Saccharopolyspora erythraea: one gene and its partner. The protein of the gene in region 1 interacts with the protein of each later gene in a pairwise test. Links are inferred from orthologs where the notes say so. Each region holds a gene or a part of one and is shown on either strand. Other genes may lie near its edges.

Evidence for each region.
Region 2: the proteins of ftsZ (region 1) and rlmN interact in binary tests that used the Escherichia coli proteins (3 or more experiments, as listed by UniProt). The link is inferred for Saccharopolyspora erythraea from one-to-one orthologs.

What each region holds. Positions count from the first base shown.
Region 1 is NZ_CP054839.1:1,865,666-1,873,028, forward strand. Bases 3,110-5,930 are described here. They hold ftsZ (cell division protein FtsZ), read right to left. Parts: upstream 5,333-5,930; coding sequence 3,887-5,332; downstream 3,110-3,886. Other genes in these bases: pgeF (peptidoglycan editing factor PgeF), read right to left, coding at 3,110-3,750; HUO13_RS08645 (SDR family oxidoreductase), read left to right, coding at 5,703-5,930. In the rest of the region: HUO13_RS08610 (hypothetical protein), read right to left, coding at 1-315; DivIVA-like cell division protein Wag31, read right to left, coding at 403-1,230; HUO13_RS08620 (YggT family protein), read right to left, coding at 1,278-1,562; HUO13_RS08625 (cell division protein SepF), read right to left, coding at 1,582-2,220; HUO13_RS08630 (YggS family pyridoxal phosphate-dependent enzyme), read right to left, coding at 2,291-3,034; more of pgeF, read right to left, coding at 3,031-3,109; more of HUO13_RS08645, read left to right, coding at 5,931-6,620; HUO13_RS08650 (SDR family oxidoreductase), read left to right, coding at 6,617-7,363. UniProt on the Escherichia coli protein: Essential cell division protein that forms a contractile ring structure (Z ring) at the future cell division site. The regulation of the ring assembly controls the timing and the location of cell division.
Region 2 is NZ_CP054839.1:6,761,020-6,768,409, forward strand. What follows is about bases 1,994-4,841. They hold rlmN (23S rRNA (adenine(2503)-C(2))-methyltransferase RlmN), read right to left. Parts: upstream 4,049-4,841; coding sequence 2,939-4,048; downstream 1,994-2,938. Other genes in these bases: HUO13_RS30200 (methylated-DNA--[protein]-cysteine S-methyltransferase), read left to right, coding at 1,994-2,278; HUO13_RS30205 (DNA-3-methyladenine glycosylase I), read left to right, coding at 2,278-2,913; HUO13_RS30215 (metal ABC transporter substrate-binding protein), read left to right, coding at 4,126-4,841. In the rest of the region: gabT (4-aminobutyrate--2-oxoglutarate transaminase), read left to right, coding at 1-702; HUO13_RS30190 (ArsC/Spx/MgsR family protein), read right to left, coding at 884-1,240; more of HUO13_RS30200, read left to right, coding at 1,778-1,993; more of HUO13_RS30215, read left to right, coding at 4,842-5,067; HUO13_RS30220 (metal ABC transporter ATP-binding protein), read left to right, coding at 5,064-5,822; HUO13_RS30225 (metal ABC transporter permease), read left to right, coding at 5,914-6,792; HUO13_RS30230 (metal-dependent transcriptional regulator), read left to right, coding at 6,907-7,390.

The DNA.
Region 1 (7,363 bases):
GATGACGACGACCTCGGCTTCCAGCTCCGACACCACGAGCAGGTCCGCAGCGTCGGTGTCCTCCTCCGCGGGCTCCACCTCCGCGTCGGGGGGCTCCTGCGCGGCAGGCGCGGGCTGCTCACCCTCGGTCCCGGACCACCGCACCGCCGACGAGCTCGCTTCCCGTCGGCGCCGCGCCCGGTCCACGACCAGCAGCACCACGCCCATCACGCACAGCAGAACCGACGCCCAGGCCCACTCGGGGCGATCGACGACGACCGCGCCGACCAGCACCCCGCCGGCCGCCAGGACCAGCAGCAGCACGATCAACAGCACGTCACTTCACGCCCTTTGCACGGCCCGGCCGGGACGGCCTCCGGCGGCGATACCTCCCCAGGTCACCGCCGCCGACAGCCGTCGTCGTCAGCCCGCCTCGGCGGCACGCGCCCCGAAGCTGTAGCTCTGCTGGCCGGAGGAGCGGCTGCCGCTCTCGGCCGGCGCCGCCGAACCGCGGTCCTGCAGCTCGCGGAGCTGCGACTCCAGGTAGGTCTGCAGTCTGGTGCGGTACTCGCGCTCGAAGGTGCGCAGCGTGTCGATCTTCTTCTCGAGCGCGTTCTTCTCCTGCGTGATGTTGCCCATCACCTCGGCGTGCTTGCGCTGGGCGTCGCGCTCCAGCCCGGCGGCCTTCTCCCTGGCCTGCCGCTCCAGGGTCTCGGCCCTGGTCCGCGCGTCGTTGAGCATGGTCTCCGCGCGGGTGCGCGACTCGTTGACCATGCTGTCGCTCTTGGCGCGCGCGTCGGAGAGCAGCTGCTCGGACTTGGTCCGGGCCTCCGACAGCATGCCGTCGGCCTCGGCCTTGGCCTCCCCGGTCAGGCGGTCGGCCATCTCCTGCGCGAGGCCGAGCACCTTGGCGGCCTGCACGTGATGATCGCCACCCGGCGACGTCTGCTCAGCAGCGGTCGGTGCCGGGACCGGCGCCAGCCGACGGGGCTCCTCCACCACGGGGGCCGGTGCCGCGGAGACCTGCGCCGCCTGGCTGCGGGCGTCGTCCAGGTCGACCTGCGCGGTCTGCAGCTGCGACTCCAGCTGCTCGACCTGGCTGCGCAGGTCGTTGTTCTCCTCGACCAGGCGGGCAAGCTCGGCTTCAACCAGGTCGAGGAAAGCGTCAACCTCGTCCTCGTTGTAGCCCCGCTTGCCGATCGGAGGTTTGCTGAACGCGACGTTATGAACGTCGGCGGGGGTCAAGCCCACAAGATCACCTCACGCACTCCTCGGCTGCGGGTCGTCCGGGTTCCCCGTCACCCGGACTTCACCAGTTGCATCAGTATGAACACAACCAGCAGCAGCACCATAATCGATAGGTCCAGTCCGACGCCGCCGATCCGGACCGTCGGGATCACCCGACGCAGAAGTCGGATCGGCGGGTCGGTCACTGTGTAGATGCTCTCCAACGCGATTGCAACCCCCCCTGCGGGGCGCCAGTCGCGCGCGAACACCCGAACGAGCTCGATCACGATACGTGCCGTGAGCAGCAGCCAGAAGAAGAAGAGAACGTAATAAAGGACGATCAGCGCCGGTTCCACGCTTCAACTGTGCCACCACTCACCCGTAGTTGAAAAAGGCGCCCTCGGCGAGGCGGCGCTTGTCCTCGGCCGCCACGTCCACGTTGGGCGGTGAGAGCAAGAACACTCGATTGGTGACCTTCTCGATCGAACCGCGGAGGGCGAACGCCAGCCCGGCGGCGAAGTCCACCAGCCGCTTGGCGTCCGCTTCGTCCATTTCCGTCAGGTTCATGATCACCGGTGTGCCGTCGCGATACTGCTCGCCGATGGTGCGGGCCTCGCTGTAACTGCGCGGATGCAGGGTTGTGATCTTGCTCAAGTTGAAATGGCTGCCGGTATCGGTTACGGCCCGCAGGCGGGAAACCTGCTCCCGGTGCGCGTCGGACCCCAGCGGCGCCCGGACGGGCGGCTCCGACGGGGACCACTGCCTGCGCGAACGCGCCGGCTCGCGGAACTCCTCGCCGTAGTCGCCGCCGTCCTCCTCGGCCTCCTGCTGGTAGCCGCCCCGGACGCCGCCGGCAACGCGCCGGCGGCCACCCACCCGGTCGGGTGGTGCGTCGTAGGAGGTGTCGGGGTCCGCGTAGCGGTCGCGGTAGACCACCTCGTCGTCGTAGACCTCGTCGATCTCGTCGGCGGGGACCATGCCGAAGTAAGCCTTCAGCTTGTGCAAAGCGCTCATCGGCATGCCCTTCCTCTGCGACTCCACAGCAGCCGAGCGCGAGCGGCCGACCCTCGACCCCCCGATACGGCTACGGCGAGATTAACCGGCGACCTCCCAGCAGCGCAGTTCCGACACGCACGCGTGTCGAGCCGTGCGCCACCGCACTCTCGAGGTCGCCGCTCATTCCAGCCGACATTTCAACAGCTTCGGGGTAGTCCTCCTGCAGGCGCCGGGCAATCCCTGAAAGTGTAGCGAAGGCCACATCCGGGTCTCCGCCAAGGGGTGCCACGGCCATCACTCCCCGCAACCGAAGATCACTGTGGCGGGTGATCTCGGCGGCGAGTGCGGAAACGTCGCCGGGCGGACATCCGCCGCGCCCGGCGGCATCGTCTAGGCCGACCTGGATCAGCACGTCGAGCGGTTCGCCGCGCTCCCCCGCGTCGAGCGCGCTGGCCGTCGCCCGCCGCAGCGCCTCCGCGAGCCGCACGCTGTCGACCGACTCCACGACGTCGGCCCAGCGGACCACCGAGCGGGCCTTGTTGCGTTGCAACTGCCCGATCATGTGCCAGCGCACCGCGGTGTCCGGGCGCAGCTCGGAGAACTCGGCCACCTTGCCGCGCGCCTCCTGCTCGCGGTTCTCGGCCAGTTCGGTCAGCCCCAAGTCGGCCAGCAGCGCCGCGTCGGTCGCCGGGAATGTCTTGGTGACCGCCAGCAACTCGACCTCTTCCGGCTGCCTGCCCGCGGCGCGGCAGGCGGCGTCGACGCGCTCGCGCACCTCCCGCAGCGACTCGGCGATCTCGGCCTTGCGCTCCTGCCTGCTCTCCTCGCTCACCGCTGGTCCTCCGGCTCCGCCCACACGACCGCGGCGAAGCGGCCGGTCCGGCCGCCGTCGCGGCGGTGGCTGTAGAGCTCGCGGGACTCCATCGTGCAGCGCGGGTCGACGCCGATGCCGGCGATCCCGGCGGCCGCGAGCTGCTCCCACAGCCCGGCGCGGATGTCGAGTCCGGTGGTGCCCTTGCGGGTCTTGCAGGCGCTGCCGGGCAGGTGCAGCTCCACGTCGGCCTGCATCTCCGGCGGCACCTCGTAGCACTCGCCGCAGGCCGCCGGACCGAGCAGCGCCTCGATGCGGTCGAGCCGGGCTCCGGCCTCCTGCATGGCCTTCAGCGCGGACACCACGACCCCGACGCGTGCACCGACCCGGCCGGCGTGCACGGCCGACACCACGCCGCTCTCCGGGTCGCCCAGCAGCACCGGCACGCAGTCGGCGGTCAGCGCGACCAGCGCGAGCCCCGGCTCGGCGGTCACCAGCGCGTCGGTCGCCTCGACCGGCTCCGGAACCGGGCCGTCGACGACGGCGGCGTTGCGGCCGTGGATCTGCTCCATCCACACCAGCCGGTCCTCGGCCAGGCCGATTCCCTCGGCGAGCTTGCGCTGGTTGGCCGCCACCGCCGCAGGGTCGTCACCGACCCGGCCGCCGAGGTTGAACGAGTCGAACGGCGGCCGGGACGCACCGCCTTCCCGCGTGGTGATCACGCGACGAATCCGCACTGGCTCTCCATCCCTCCCACGGGCCGGCTCGCCCGCCCGAACGAAAACGACACCGGAGGCCGAAGCTCTCCGGTGTCGATTCTCGCTCATCGCGGCGGCGGGACCGCATCCCCACGACGCGGACCGCGCGGGCCGTTCAGCGGCGCATGAACGGCGGGATGTCGACGTCGTCGTCGTTGTCGTCGGTGACCGGCACCGCCCGGTTCGGCAGCGAGCCGCTCATGCCCCCGTGGGACGGGTATCCGCTGCCGCCGGTACGGGTGGGCACCGACACGCTCGGCCCGGCTCCGTCGCTGCCGAGGACCGCGGAGCGCTGCGCGAAACCGCCGCGCTGGTCGGTGGATTCGCGCTGTTCCGGCTGCGGCTGGGGCCGCTCGGGCTCCTGGTGCTGCGCCGGTGCGGGCGCCTGCTGCTGCGGCGGCTCGGGCTGCGGCTGCGGTTCCGGCTGGGCCGGAGGCTGCGGGGGCGCGGGCTGCTGCGCGACGGGCTCGGGCGCCGGGGCCTGCTGCGGCGGCGCGGGCTCGGGCTCCGGCTTGCTGCCGACGACCTGGCCCTCGGTGACGCGGCCCGCCTCGCCGGAGGCGACCGCGTCGCGGGAGCCGACCTTGGTCGGTTCGAGCTTCTTGTGCGTCGGGGTGCCGGCGTCGAAGCCCGCGGCGATCACGGTCACCCGGACCTCGTCGCCCAGCGAGTCGTCGATCACCGTACCGAAGATGATGTTGGCCTCGGGGTGCGCGGACTCCTGCACCAGCGAGGCGGACTCGTTGATCTCGAACAGGCCCAGGTCCGAACCGCCCGCTATGGCCAGCAGCACGCCGTGCGCGCCCTCCATGGACGCCTCCAGCAGCGGCGAGTTGATCGCCTTTTGCGCGGCCTGCACGGCTCTGCCCTCCCCGCGCGCCGAGCCGATGCCCATCAAGGCGCTGCCCGCCCCGGACATGACGCTCTTGACGTCGGCGAAGTCGAGGTTGATCAGACCGGGGGTGGTGATCAGGTCGGTGATGCCCTGGACACCGGAGAGCAGGACCTCGTCCGCCGAGCGGAAGGCGTCCATCAGGCTCACGCCGATGTCGCCGAGCTGCAGGAGCCGGTCGTTGGGGATGACGATCAGGGTGTCGCAGCAGTCGCGCAGCTCCTTGATGCCCTGCTCGGCCTGGTTGGCGCGCCGCTTGCCCTCGAAGGAGAACGGCCGGGTGACCACGCCGATGGTCAGCGCGCCGAGCTTGCGCGCGACCGAGGCGATCACCGGTGCGCCACCGGTGCCCGTGCCGCCGCCCTCGCCCGCGGTCACGAAGACCATGTCGGCGCCCTTGAGGACCTCCTCGATCTCCTCCTTGTGGTCCTCCGCCGCCTTGTGGCCGACCTCCGGCGCCGCGCCCGCCCCCAGCCCGCGGGTGAGCTCCCGGCCGATGTCGAGCTTGACGTCGGCGTCGGACATCAGCAGGGCCTGCGCGTCGGTGTTCACCGCGATGAACTCGACACCCTTGAGCCCGACCTCGATCATGCGGTTCACGGCGTTGACGCCGCCACCACCGATGCCGACGACCTTGATCACCGCGAGGTAGTTGTGCGGGGGCGTCATCGGATCCGCCTTCCTGATCGTGGCTCTGTGCTCTGGTGCTGATTCGACAGCCGGACTCTCGACGCCCGGGCGTTGTCAACCCCGTGCGGACGGTAGGCATCCCGATGCCTTTGAGTCCAGCAGCCACGCCGCGTGCCCTACCAGGTGTGTCGCGGCGCGCACAGAGCCGAGCTCGGTCCTCCCCTTGTCCGGTTCGCACGCCGGAGCGTGATCACCACCGAACACCGTACCCCGCGGGTGACGGCTGGGGACCAGGCACCGCGAGGTCGGGTTCGCGAGATTCGGCGAAAACACGACCGGAGGTGTCTGATTTGGCCGCGAGCATCGGTTCCACTGGTGAACAGCACGACGAACGAAGGGGAACCGACCGATGAACGCACCACTGCACGGCAGGGTCGCGCTGGTGGCGGGAGCGACCCGCGGCGCGGGACGGGGGATCGCCGTGGAGCTCGGCGCGGCGGGAGCCACCGTGTACTGCACCGGACGGAGCACGCGGGAGCGGCGCTCGGACTACGACCGCCCGGAGACCATTGAGGACACCGCGGAGATGGTGACGGCCGCGGGCGGACGGGGCGTCGCGGTGGAGGCCGACCACCGCGAGCCCGACCAGGTGCGTGCGCTCGTCGAGCGGATCGACGCCGACTGCGGCAAGCTGGACGTCCTGGTCAACAACCTCGGCGGCGAGAACCTCACGGACTTCGGCGGGCCGCTGTGGGAACGCTCGCTGGACAACGGGATCCGGCGGCTGCGGGTGAGCATCGAGGCGCACATGATCACCAGCTTTCACGCGCTGGGGCTGCTGCACCGGCGTCCGGGCGGGCTGTCGGTCGAGATCACCGACGGCACCGCCGAGGTCGACGGCGAGCACTACCGCGCCGAGACCGGCGCGTTCTTCGACGTCGCCAAGTTCACCGCGCACCGGATGGCGTGGGTGCAGGGCCAGGAGCTCAAGGCGCACGGCTGCACGGCGGTGTCGCTCACACCGGGCTGGCTGCGTTCGGAGCTGATGCTGGAGCTCTTCGGGGTCGCCGAGGAGAACTGGCGCGACGCGACGGCCGTCGAACCGCACTTCTGCATCTCGGAGTCCCCGCGCTTCGTCGGCCGTGCGGTCGCCGCGCTGGCGTCGGATCCGGATGTCGCGCGCTGGAACGGGCAGTCGCTCTCCAGCGGCGGGCTGGCGAAGGTCTACGGCTTCACCGACCTCGACGGCACGCAGCCGGACAGCTGGCGCTACGCCGTAGAGGTCACCTACGCGGGCAAGCCCGCCGACGACGCGGGATACCGGTGAACGCCCCGCTGCGCGGCAAGGTCGCGCTGGTGGCGGGGGCGACCCGCGGAGCGGGCCGCGGGATCGCCGTGGAGCTCGGCGCGGCGGGCGCGACGGTGTACTGCACCGGTCGCAGCACCCGGGAGGGCCGCTCGGAGTACGACCGGCCGGAGACCATCGAGGAGACCGCCGAGCTGGTGTCGCGGGCCGGGGGTGAGGGCATCGCGGCCCGGGTCGACCACCTGGAGCCGGAACAGGTCCGCGGCCTCGCCGAGCGGGTCGACGCCGAGCGGGGGCGGCTGGACGTGCTGGTCAACGACATCGGCGGCGAGCACCTGATGGACTGGCACAAGCCGATCTGGGAGCAGTCGCTGGACAAGGGGCTGCGCAGGCTGCGGCTGGGCATCGACGCGCACATGATCACCAGCCACTTCGCGCTGCCGCTGATGATCCGCACGCGCGGCGGCATCGTCTTCGAGGTGACCGACGGCACCGCCGAGGTCAACGAGAAGTACTACCGCAGCGAAGGCGGGGCGTTCTTCGACCTCGCCAAGTTCTCCGCGCACCGGCTGGCCCGCGCCCAGGCCGAGGAGCTGGCGCCCCACGGCTGCACGGCGGTCTCGATCTCGCCGGGCTGGCTGCGGTCGGAGATGATGCTCGACGCCTACGGCGTCACCGAGGAGAACTGGCGCGACGCCACCGCCCGGTCGCCGCACTTCGCCATCTCCGAGACACCCCGCTACGTCGGCCGCGCCATCGCGGCG
Region 2 (7,390 bases), 4.9 Mb from region 1 along the record:
AAGCAGCTCGGCGCCGACACCGTGGCCGCGGTGCTGATCGAGCCGTTGCAGGGCGAGGGCGGCTTCATCGAGCCCGCGCCCGGTTTCCTGCCCGCGATCTCGAAGTGGTGCACCGACAACGGCGTGCTGTTCGTCGCCGACGAGATCCAGACCGGCTTCTGCCGCACCGGCGCCTGGTTCGCCTGCGACCACGAGAACGTGGTGCCGGACCTGATCACCACCGCCAAGGGCATCGCGGGCGGGCTGCCGCTGGCCGCGGTCACCGGTCGCGCCGAGCTGATGGACGCGCTGCCCCCGGGCAGCCTCGGCGGCACCTACGGCGGCAACCCGCTGGCCTGCGCCGCCGCGCTGGGCTCGATCCGGGCCATGCGCGAGCAGGACCTCGCCGCCGCGGCCCGAGGCGTGCAGGACGCGGTCATGCCGCGTCTGCGCAGCGCGGCCGAGTACACCGACCGGATCCTCGACGTCCGCGGCCGCGGCGCCATGATCGGCGTCGAGTTCGTCAAGGCGGGCGGCGACGAGCCCGACCCCGAGCTGACCTCGCGGATCGCGAAGACCTGCCACGAGAAGGGCGTCGTGGTGCTCACCTGCGGCACCTACGGCAACGTCATCCGGCTGCTGCCGCCGCTGGTGATCGGCCACGACCTGCTCGACGAAGGTCTGCGCGTCCTCCATGAAGCCATCGTCGAGCACACGCGCTGACCGCCGGGCCCGACTCGGAGACCGGGCCCGGGGACTCGCCGGGAGTCCTCGCGGCCCGCGCCGGGCCGGTCCCTGGTGCGAGCACCTCACCAGGGGCCGCCCGGACCTGGAAGCGCCCCTCGCCTCCCACGCCCGGGGGCGAGGGGCGTCCGGCGTTCCGGCACGTCCCGCGGTCCCCGGCTCAACGCAGCATCGACGCCACCGCGTCCGGGGTGCGGCCGACGACCGCGGTGCCGTCGTCGGCGGTGATGATCGGGCGCTGGATGAGCTCCGGGTTCGCCACGAGGGCCTGGATCCACCGTGGCCGCTCGGCGGGCGTCCGCTCCCAGGTGCCGATCTCCAGCCGCTTCGCCGTCTCCTCACCGGTCCTGGTGATGTCCCACGGCTCGAGCCCGAGCCGGTCCAGCACCTCGGCGAGCTCCCGCTCGTTCGGCGGGTCCTCCAGGTACTTGCGCACCGTGTAGTGCGCACCGGCCTCGTCCAGCAGCGACACCGCCGACCGGCACTTCGAACACGCCGGGTTGACCCAGATCTCCATGCGCCGCCACTCCTCCCTTGGCACCTCGACCGGCCGAGCCTAACCGTCGGTGCGCTCGGCTAGCGTCAGCGCGTCGCCGTCTCACGCTCGGCCCCGCCCGAACGTCTACCGGACGGAGGACACGAGGACCCGAGGAGTCTCAATGATCGTGTCAAGTCGCGTCGGTCTGGGGCGGTGGCGTGATCTGGAAGGTGCGGCCGTCGCGCAGCAGTGCCCAGATCACGTCGACCAGGCGGCGGGCGAGCGCGATCAATGCCTGGGTGTGCCGTTTCCCCTCGCCACGTTTGCGCTGGTAGAAGGAACGGGAGGGGCTGTCGGGGCGTTTGATGCTCGACAGCGCGGCGAGGTAGAACACCCGCCGCAGGCCGCGGTGGTAGCGCTTCGGGCGGTGCAGGTTGCCGCGGATGCGCCCGGAGTCGCGGGGGACGGGTGCGAGTCCTGCGTAGGCGGCCACGGCAAGACAACATCAGCCACACCCCGCCGCCCTGGGCATCCAGAACACCACGTCCTGAACACCAACGATCTTATGGAGACGACATGAGCACGGTGCACGCGGTGATCGACTCACCGGTCGGCGAACTGACCGCCGTCGCCACCGACGGCGCCCTGGTCGGCCTGTACTACGAGGACCATCGGCGAAAGCCCGGCGCCGAGAGCATGGGGCAGCGCGTGGACACCGGTTTCGAGGAGACCGAGCGCCAGCTCGGCGAGTACTTCGCCGGTGAGCGGACCACCTTCGACCTGCCGCTGGCCCCGCGCGGCGACGAGTTCCACCAGCGCGTCTGGGAGCTGCTCACCCGCATCCCCTACGGCGAGACGCGCACCTACGGCGACCTCGCGCGCGAACTGGGCGGCGTCGGCTACTCGCAGGCGGTCGGCGCGGCCAACGGCCGCAACCCGCTGTCGGTGATCGTGCCGTGCCACCGCGTCGTCGGCGCGGACGGCAAGCTCACCGGCTACGCCGGCGGCCTCGACCGCAAGCGGTTCCTGCTGGCGCTGGAGGAACCGTCCGAGGCGAAGGAGGGCAGGCTGTTCTGATGCCCGCCGATCAGGTGCCCGCCGACGACGAGCGCGCCGCGCCCTCCACCGGCGCGGTGATCTGCGCCGACGGCCTCGCCCGGCCGCCGTGGGCGGCGAGCGATCCGCTGCTGCGCGACTACTACGACACCGAGTGGGGCATGCCGGTGCGCGGCGAGCAGGCGCTATACGAGCGCATCAGCCTGGAGGCGTTCCAGGCCGGCCTGTCGTGGGCGACGATCCTGCGCAAGCGGCCCGCGTTCCGCAAGGCCTTCGACGACTTCGACCCCGAGGCGGTCGCCGCCTACACCGAGGCCGACGTCGAACGGCTGCTGGCCGACCCCGGGATCGTGCGCAACCGCCTGAAGGTCCGCGCGGCCGTCACCAACGCCCGGGCCACGCTCGCGCTGCGCGCCGAGGGCGGCCTCGACGCGTTCGTCTGGTCGTTCCGGCCGGAGACGACGCCTGCGCCGCGCACGATGACGGAGGTGCCCACGCGCTCCCCGGAGTCGGCCGCGCTGGCCAAGGCGCTGCGCCGCAAGGGGTTCGCTTTCGTCGGACCCACGACGATGTTCGCCCTGATGGAGGCGATCGGGATGGTCGACACCCACCTGGTCGGCAGCCACCGGCGCGGCACATCGGGCGTCTGGACCTGAGGCACCCACGCAGGCGAGCCGGGACCTACTCCTCGGCGGCGAGCTGGCCGCAGGCCGCAGCGATCTCCTGCCCGCGGGTGTCGCGCACTGTGCACGGCACACCCGCCTCGCGCACGCGGCGCACGAACTCGCGCTCGACCGGCTTGGGGCTGGCGTCCCACTTGCTGCCCGGCGTCGGGTTCAGCGGGATCAGGTTCACGTGCACGAACTGGCCGAGGTGCTTGTGCAGCAGCTTGCCGAGCAGGTCGGCCCGCCACGGCTGGTCGTTGATGTCGCGGATCAGGGCGTACTCGATCGACACCCGCCGCCCGGTGTGGTCGGCGTAGCCCCTGGCCGCCTGCAGGACCTCCTCGACCTTCCACCGGTTGTTGACCGGCACGAGGGTGTCCCGCAGCTCGTCGTCCGGGGTGTGCAGCGACACCGCGAGCGTGACGTGCAGGTCCTCCGCGGTCATCCGCTTGATGGCGGGCACCAGGCCGACCGTGGAGACCGTGACCGAGCGCTGCGACAGGCCCAGGCCCTCGGGCGCGGGATCGCAGATGCGGTGCACCGCGTTGATCACGCGCTTGTAGTTGGCCAGCGGCTCGCCCATCCCCATGAACACGACGTTGGACAGCCTGCCCGGCCCGCCGGGCACCTCGCCGTCGCGCATCATCGCCGCCGCGGAGCGGACCTGGTCGACGATCTCGGCGGTGGACAGGTTGCGCTGCAGGCCGCCCTGGCCGGTCGCGCAGAACGGGCACGCCATCCCGCAGCCCGCCTGGCTGGAGATGCAGACCGTGGCGCGGTCCGGGTAGCGCATCAGCACGCTCTCCAGCAGCGTGCCGTCGTGGGCGCGCCACAGGGTCTTGCGGGTCGTGCCCTCGTCGGTGTCGACGTTGCGGACCGGTGTGAGCAGCGTCGGCAGCAGGTCGGCGCCGAGCTTGGCGCGGCTGCCCGCCGGGATGTCGGTCATCGACTCCACGTCGGCGTTGAGGCGGCCGAAGTAGTGGTGCGCGAGCTGGCGGGCCCGGAACGGCTTCTCGCCCAGCTCGGTGACGGCCGCGCGCCGCTCGTCGGCCGAGAGGTCGGCGAGGTGCCGGGGCGGCATGCCGCGGCGGGGCGCGTCGAAGACAAGCGGCAGGGATGCAGACATAGCGCCGTCCAGTGTCCCATGTCCCGCTTCGATCACACCCCTTGGTGGCCGGCAACGCACCTAGTACAGTTTTCGTCGTGGCGAAAACTCGGGCATCAGGTCACCGAAACACGTTCGTCGCCCTGACGTGCGCACTGGCGCTCGCGGTGACGGCCACGGCGTGCGGCACCGTCGCGGGCGCGCCGGCCGACGACGGGCGCAAGCACGTCGTCACGACCTTCACCGTGATCGCCGACATGACCCGCAACATCGCCGGGGACAAGGTCGTGGTCGAGTCGATCACCAAGCCGGGCACCGAGATCCACGAGTACGAACCCACGCCCAGCGACCTGCTCAAGGGGGCCAAGGCCGATCTGGTCCTGGACAACGGGCTCGGTCTGGAACGCTGGTTCGACCGGTTCGTGCAGCGCAGCGAGGCCCGCCACGTCACGCTCACCAGCGGCGTCGAGCCGATGCCGATCCGCAGCGGCCAGTACGGCGGCAAGGCCAACCCGCACGCGTGGATGTCTCCGCGCAACGCCGCCGTCTACGTCACCAACATCCGCGACGCGCTCTCCCAGCTCGACCCCGCCAACGCCGCCACCTTCCACGCCAACGCCGACACCTACCTGCGCCGCATCGGCGAGATCGACCAGTACCTGCGCGCGGAGCTGGCCCGGCTGCCCGGACACCACCGTGCGCTGGTCACCTGCGAGGGCGCGTTCTCCTACCTGGCGCGCGACGCGGGTCTGCGCGAGGCCTACCTGTGGCCGGTCAACAGCGACGAGGAAGGCACCCCGCAGCAGATCAAGGACACCACCCGCTTCGTCCGCGACAACCGCGTGCCCGCTGTGTTCTGCGAGTCGACGGTCAACGACAAGGCCCAGCGGCAGGTGGCCGCCGAGACCGGTGCCCGGATGGGCGAGAAGCTCTACGTCGACTCGCTGTCCGAACCCGGCGGCCCGGTCCCCACCTACCTCGACCTGCTGCGCCACGACGCCGAGAGCATCGTGGCCGGGCTGACCGGAGGTTCGCGATGAGCGGCGGGATCAGCGCGCACGGCGTCACCGTCCACTACGGCGAGACGCTGGCACTGGACGACGTCACCGTCGACGTGCCCGCCGGGCAGGTCTGCGGGCTGCTGGGCATGAACGGGTCCGGCAAGTCGACGCTGTTCAAGGCCCTGATGGGCCTGGTGCGACCGGACCACGGCACGATCCGGCTGCTCGGGCGCTCGCCCCGGCAGGCCCGCCGGGAGGGACTGATCGCCTACGTCCCGCAGTCCGAGGCCGTCGACTGGACGTTCCCCGTGACCGTCGCCGACGTCGTGATGATGGGCCGCTACGGCCACCTCGGCCTCACCCGCAGGCCCCGCGCGGCCGACCGGGCCGCGGTCGCGACGGCTCTGGAACGGGTCGGTCTCACCGACCTGGCCGGCAACCCGATCGGCGCTCTCTCCGGCGGGCAGCGCAAGCGGGCCTTCGTCGCCAGGGGGATCGCCCAGGACGCCCGGCTGCTGTTCCTCGACGAGCCGTTCGCCGGGGTCGACAAGAGGTCGGAGGCGACCATCGCCGAGCTGCTGCGGGCGCTGCGCGGCGAGGGGCGCACGATCATGATCTCCACCCACGACCTCGCCAGCGTGCCCGCGCTGTGCGATGAGGCCGTCCTGATCCAGCAGCGGGTGATCGCACACGGCCCGCTCGACGAGGTGCTCGCGCCGGAGACCCTCGCCCGCACCTTCGGTGCCGAGGTGGCCGCCGCCAGGCCCCGCGACGACGCGGGAGGCGGCCGGTGAGCGCCCCGCCACACAGTAGGCCGCCGAGGTGGCGGTCGATGGACGCACCGGCGCGCGGCAGGCGGTCGATGGACGAACGGGGAGGAGCGCGGTGAACGACGTGGTGCAGTGGATCGTCGAGCCCCTGCAGTTCGGGTTCATGCAACGGGCCCTGCTGATCAGCGTCGTCGCCGGCCTCGTGTGCGCGGTGCTGTCGTGCTGGGTGACGCTCATCGGCTGGTCGCTGCTCGGCGACGCGGTCTCGCACGCCGTGCTGCCCGGGGTCGTGCTCGCCTACGTGTTCTCGGTGCCGTTCTCGGCGGGCGCGTTCCTCTTCGGCAGCCTGGCCGTGGGCCTGATCGCCGCCGTGCGGTCCACGACCAGGCTCAAGGGCGACGCGGCGATCGGCGTGGTGTTCACCGGCCTGTTCGCGCTCGGGCTGGTGCTGGTCTCGCGGATCCCGAGCCAGGTCGACCTCAACCACATCCTGTTCGGCAACGTCCTGGGCGTCTCCGACAACGACATCGTCCAGGTGCTGGTCATCGCGGGCCTGGTGCTCACCGTCGCGCTGCTCAAGCGGCGCGACCTCACCCTCTACGCCTTCGACCCCACCCACGCCCACGCCATCGGCCTCAACCCGCGGCGCATCGCCGCGCTGCTGCTGACGATGCTCGCGCTGACCGTGGTCGTGGCGTTGCAGGCGGTCGGGGTCATCCTGGTGACCGCGATGCTCATCACGCCCGGGGCGACCGCGTTCCTGCTGACCCGCCGGTTCTCGCGGATGCTCGCCGTGGCCGCCGCGCTCTCGGTGTTCAGCGGCGTGCTGGGGACCTACCTCAGCTTCCACATCGACACCTCGACCGGCGGGATGATCGTGCTCTGCCAGGCATGCCTGTTCGCCGTGGTCTACCTGGCCGCGCCCGGCCAAGGCCTCGTGGCCGAGGCGCTGCGCCGGCGTCGCAGGCGCGCCGCGCGGGCCGCCGCGGTATAGGACACCCGCCAGGTTCGGCCCGACCGGTGGTACGACGCCCCGACACGACCCGTTCATCAACGGGCACGCATCGGTTGCGGCGTCCACGGCTCTATCGTTGAGACCATGACAAGCATGGCCGAGCGTCCGTCGTCCTCCGTCGAGGACTACGTCCGGGCGATCTACGGGCTCAGCGAGCGCGGCGTGCCCGTCACGAACGCGACCCTGACCCAGCGCCTCGGGCTCAGCCCGTCCTCGGTCTCGGGCATGATCAACAAACTCGCCCAGCTCGGCCTGGTCACCCACGTCCGCTACCGCAGCGTCGAACTCACCCCGGAGGGCCGGCGGCTGGCCTACGACGTGCTGCGCAGGCACCGCCTGATCGAGCTGTTCCTGGTGGAGGAGCTGGACTACACCTGGGACGAGGTGCACCGCGAGGCCGACGCGCTGGAGCACGCGGTATCCGACGAGCTCGTCGAGCACATCGCCGCCAAGCTCGGCCACCCCACCCATGACCCGCACGGCGATCCGATCCCCACCGCCGACGGCGTGGTCGAGAAGCCGGCGACCAAGCTGCTCGACCAGGTCGAGCCCGGCACCGTCGGCACCGTCGCCCGAG